Regions from separate parts of the Paenibacillus phoenicis genome, predicted to be linked through region 2. Evidence: riboswitches for the same ligand, from Rfam matches in the RefSeq annotation. Region 2 holds a riboswitch; the other holds the start of a gene.
What was found. A riboswitch is a leader RNA that binds a small molecule or an ion and turns the genes downstream of it on or off. The one in region 2 is predicted to bind glycine.
Positions count from the first base shown of each region.

Region 1 (2,391 bases), 1.4 Mb from region 2:
GGCTAACATCACCAAGGCCAAGCGCCATCTGGAAGCGCTGGAGTTTATGTTTGAAGCGCTGTACCGTTCCCTGCTGTTGCCCCCCAAAGGGCATCATGCCTAAAAAACAACTCGCGACAAGCGATAGCGGAGTTATGCTGACCGAACATCAGCGGCTTCCGCGATTACGCTGACCGCGAGTTTCTTACTTTGCCCGAAATCTTGCTTTATCTCTCGATAAATTCCGCATACGCCTTCGCGTCCATCAAATTCGCCAGCGCGACGTTTGCGTCTTCCTTCAAACGAATGTGAACCATCCAGCCCCCGTCGTACGGCTCTTCATTCACGAGCTCCGGCGCGGTATCCAGCTCCCGGTTCACCGCCAGCACAGTCCCGCTGACCGGCGTAAACAAATCGGCGACCGTCTTAACGGATTCGATCGTTCCGATGCCTTCCTGCGCTTCGAATTCCTGCCCCGGTTCGGGCAGCTCCACGAACACGATGTCGCCCAGCCGATGTTGGGCTACGTCGGAGATGCCGATCTTCACCGTCCCATCCCCCAAATCAAGCACCCATTCATGCTCATCGCTGTACAACACGTTTTCCCTGATCTCACTAGCCAAAGCTTGCTCCTCCTCTTTCGGATGATCTAGCATACCTTACACATTGTGAATTATCTATCTTCGTATTTCCCTCGTTCAGATTATTCCAAACCTAGCTCTTATGTCAATATTATTAACACATTTGATAGAGTCTAGCAAAATGTAAGCGTAGCCTTTTCCAGTAAACGAATTTAATTAAAATTATTATGATAACTTTATTGACATCTAGGCGGTTTTTGAGTATTAATGAGATGTGTAAGCTGCGGTTGATGGCAGGGGGAGAGATTACAATTACCGTATTGTAACGCCGAAGGAGCAAGCCGCGAAGCGGTGAATCTCTCAGGCAAAAGGACCTCTGCCGGACGCAACTCTGGAGAGCATTCACGTAGAGGTATCCTCTACGTGAATCACCCAAGGGGAAACCTGCGCGAGCTTCGAGCCTTAGCACAGGGTAACTCTCAGGTACAAGGGACAGAGCCGGGAAGAACCGTTAGGTAGGCTAGCGGGTTTTCTTTGGCCTGTCCTTTTTGCTGTTCTCAAAAATTGGCCGATCCGGCCCTTACGAGGTGATGGCAATGTCCGAATCCGCATTGCGGCGTACGCCGCTCTATCCCGGATATGCGCGTTATGAAGGAGTCCGCTGTATCGATTTCGGCGGTTGGGAGCTGCCGGTGCAGTTCAGCGGCATCCAGAAAGAGCACGAAGCCGTGCGCGAGCGCGCCGGTCTGTTTGACGTATCGCATATGGGCGAATTTTTCGTGGAGGGCCCTGAGTCGGAACGCTTTTTGCAACACATGACAACCAACGACGTGACTCTGCTTCAGCCGGGGAAAGCCCAATACACCTTGCTCTGCTATCCCGATGGCGGCGTGGTGGACGATCTGTTGATCTATCAACTGGATGAAGGCAAGTACATGCTGGTGGTCAACGCCTCGAATATTGAAAAAGACTGGGACTGGCTGCAGCAGCACCTTCCTGCTGAAGGTGTAACCATGCGGAACGCATCCGACGAGACGGCGTTGCTTGCCGTTCAAGGGCCGCTGGCCGCCTCCCTCCTCTCCCCTCTTAGCGAAGGGGAGGATCCAGGGGCCTTGCGTCCGTTCACATTTATCCGGGAAGCGCGGATTGCCGGCATACCTGCCTTGCTGTCCAGAACCGGGTATACCGGCGAGGACGGATTTGAGTTGTATGTAGCAGCCGAGCAAGCGCAAGCGCTTTGGGACATACTGATGGAGGCCGGGGAGAGCCATGGCCTTCTCCCGGCCGGGCTGGGCGCTAGAGATACGCTGCGCTTCGAAGCTTGCCTGCCTCTGTACGGCCAGGAATTGGGACCTGAGATCACCCCGCTCGAAGCGGGCTTAAACCGATTCGTGAAGCTGGAGCAAGGCGACTTCATCGGCCGCGATGCATTGATCAAACAACGGGATGAAGGCATCCCTCGCCGCCTCGTCGGCCTGGAGATGATCGATCGCGGGATTCCGCGTACGCATTACCCGGTGTTTGCCGAAGGCTCTGAGGAACCGATCGGAGAAGTCACGACAGGCACGCAATCGCCTACCCTGAAAAAAAACCTCGGGATGGCGATCCTCACCAACCGCTATACCAAACCCGGCACGATTGTGGAGGTCGACATCCGCGGCAAGCGGCTGAAGGCCAAGGTCGTCCCGCTGCCGTTCTATCGCCGAAACCCTGCCGCCAAGCGGTGAAAGGAGAACACGAAATCAGATGCTAAAACATCGTTATTTGCCGTTAACCGAACAAGACCAAGCGGAAATGCTGCAAACGATCGGCGCAAGCTCCGTCCAAGAGC
Region 1 covers NZ_JAYERP010000001.1:1,584,078-1,586,468, forward strand. The annotation lists gene mtnB (methylthioribulose 1-phosphate dehydratase) at 1-103, shown strand, start outside; gene gcvH (glycine cleavage system protein GcvH) at 207-602, opposite strand; glycine riboswitch at 848-946, shown strand; glycine riboswitch at 947-1,066, shown strand; gene gcvT (glycine cleavage system aminomethyltransferase GcvT) at 1,157-2,287, shown strand; gene gcvPA (aminomethyl-transferring glycine dehydrogenase subunit GcvPA) at 2,307-2,391, shown strand, end outside.
Region 1: linked by a shared signal. The riboswitch ahead of gcvT (glycine cleavage system aminomethyltransferase GcvT) and the one ahead of sdaAB (L-serine ammonia-lyase, iron-sulfur-dependent subunit beta) in region 2 are both predicted to bind glycine.

Region 2 (2,391 bases):
TGTGCGGATCATACCAGCTGAGTTCGGGATTCACGATATTGCCCGAAGAATCAAGGGCCCGCCATTTGCTCCGTAGAGCCGGGTGGTTGTAATCTACCCCGGTATCGAGGTTAGCTACAACGATGCCGGTGCCGTCGATGCCCATATTCCACACCTCGGGGGCATTGACCTGGGCGATGTTCCACTCGACGCTGCTTGGAGTAACGTCGGAGGGAGCTTGACTTGTGCCGCCCAGCGAAGAAGAAATTTCGTCGACCGGTTTCACGGCAGGCTCTGCAGCCGCATCTTTGTGGATTTCAACCTTTTGCAGATGTCGTTCTTCATTCGGCAGAATTTTCTCCACTTCGGGGAAAAGGGCGATTTGCTCCAGTACTTCTTTCGAGCTTGTCACCGCCATGGCATTTACGATAAAGTAGCTTTTGTAGTCTTTCACCTCTCCGGATTGCTGGGCTTTCCGCAAGTATTCCTCCAGCGCATATTGGGTGCGGGAGGCCGTTTCGCGCAGGGCGCTGACAACGGAAGTCCGTACGGACAGCTTCGCGGCGGAAGGAGTGGATTTCTCCAGCTGGGCTTTCTGAAGAGCCAGCTTGGCGACCGAAGTTGTATCGGTCTGCTCCTTGAGTTTGACCAGGTAGGTGACGAAGTCGTCTTGCTTAAACTGGGTCTGCAATTTAGCGTCGATCTTGGCTTCGGCCACTTGGGGCGCGCTCGATCTCAGGCTGCTTTGTCCCGATACGCTGCTGCTGCTGGCGGAGGCGACGGGAACGAGAGTTAACGCAAGAAGGATCGACATGCCAAGCGAGAAAGGTTTGCGAAATCTCTTGAGACTTATCAACTTCTTCACTCCCTTTGATTAAGTTTTAAGCCCAACATCCATCCTGTGACGGCCGCCCGGAGAAACGAATAGCTGAGTCCGGACGCATTACGCCTGACAAAAATTGAAGCAAGTGCCTCTTGGGTACATCACCTCCTTCATGTAAAATAGTGGAAGCGGGTGTAAGTAAGTCATGGTGGATGTGGATGTGAGTTGAAGCCAATGCTGTGGAGAGAATCGTTTTAGTTTAGCAGGGGTCATAGAGTGAAGATAAGTTAACACGGAGCGCACCTTATTTTTCAACAATTCATAAAATAAGGTAAAATCTGGGGTTGTTACGGACAGTATATATCTGTAAAATCAGGTATACAAGTGGGTGGATGAGTAAAATATACATATTTTCTTATAAAAATAGGAAAAAATAACTAGAATTCAACGTGAACCACCGGAATTTATGTAAGATATCTTGACATCTTGCTAGCTTCGGTTTACATTAAGCACAAATTCATATCGGCGAATGAGGATGATGGGAGAGTCCGCGGGCTGATCCGAAAAGGGACGCCAGCTTAGCGGCACCGAAGGAGCAAGGGCCGGTCCTGCAGCCGGCAGCCGAATCTCTCAGGTACAAGGACCATGATCGGACGCCACTCTGGAGAGAGCGAACAGCCACCCAAGAGGTACATGGACCCGGATGTTAAGTTGAACCGGGAACATTAAACTTTCAGGTAACGGGGACAGAGCGAAAGGCAGCAGCCTTTTTGCTCTGTCTCTTTTTCGTCATAGAAAAAATGAGGGGAAGATGTAGCGATGCGATTTAAAAGCGTATTTTCTATTATCGGTCCGGCGATGATTGGGCCTTCCAGCTCACATACGGCCGGGGCTGTACGGATTGGACGATTTGCCCGTCAGCTGCTCGGAACCGCGCCGGTCAAGGCGGAGATTTGTTTCTACGGCTCCTTTGCCGAAACGTACAGCGGGCACGGTACCGATCTGGCCATCGTTGGCGGCATTCTGGATTACCGTACGGACGACGAGCGAATCCGCCAGTCGATGCAGGACGCTGAAAAGCAGGGGATTGAGGTGGTGTTTGCCACCGGAGTCCTGCCTGGGGCCCATCCGAATACGGTAAAAATAAAACTAACCCGCCAAGACGGAAGTCATATCGAGGTCATGGGGGCATCCATTGGCGGAGGGACGATCGTCATTCGCAACATCGACGGTTTTGAGGTGAAATGCTCAGGCGAGCTGCCGACGCTGGTCATCTCCCACGCAGACCGGCAAGGGGTACTGGCAGGGATTACGGCCTTGTTCAGCCGGGAGAACGTCAATATCGGCTACATTATTACCGATCGGAAAGGGCGGACCGCTGAGGCACTGACTGTTGTGGAAGCCGATTCGTCCATTCCGCCGGAATTAGTGGAGGCGATCCGTGCGTTGGAGCATGTCAGCCAAGTGTCCTATATTGATCTGACGAAGTAAAATGAGGAGGGAGCACGATGCGTTTTAAAAATTTACGTGAGCTGGCCCAGCTCTGTGAGCGGGAATCTCGCACGATTTCCAGCATTATGATTCAGGAC
Region 2 covers NZ_JAYERP010000001.1:147,454-149,844, forward strand. The annotation lists gene U9M73_RS00595 (S8 family serine peptidase) at 1-835, opposite strand, end outside; glycine riboswitch at 1,332-1,458, shown strand; gene sdaAB (L-serine ammonia-lyase, iron-sulfur-dependent subunit beta) at 1,622-2,293, shown strand; gene sdaAA (L-serine ammonia-lyase, iron-sulfur-dependent, subunit alpha) at 2,311-2,391, shown strand, end outside.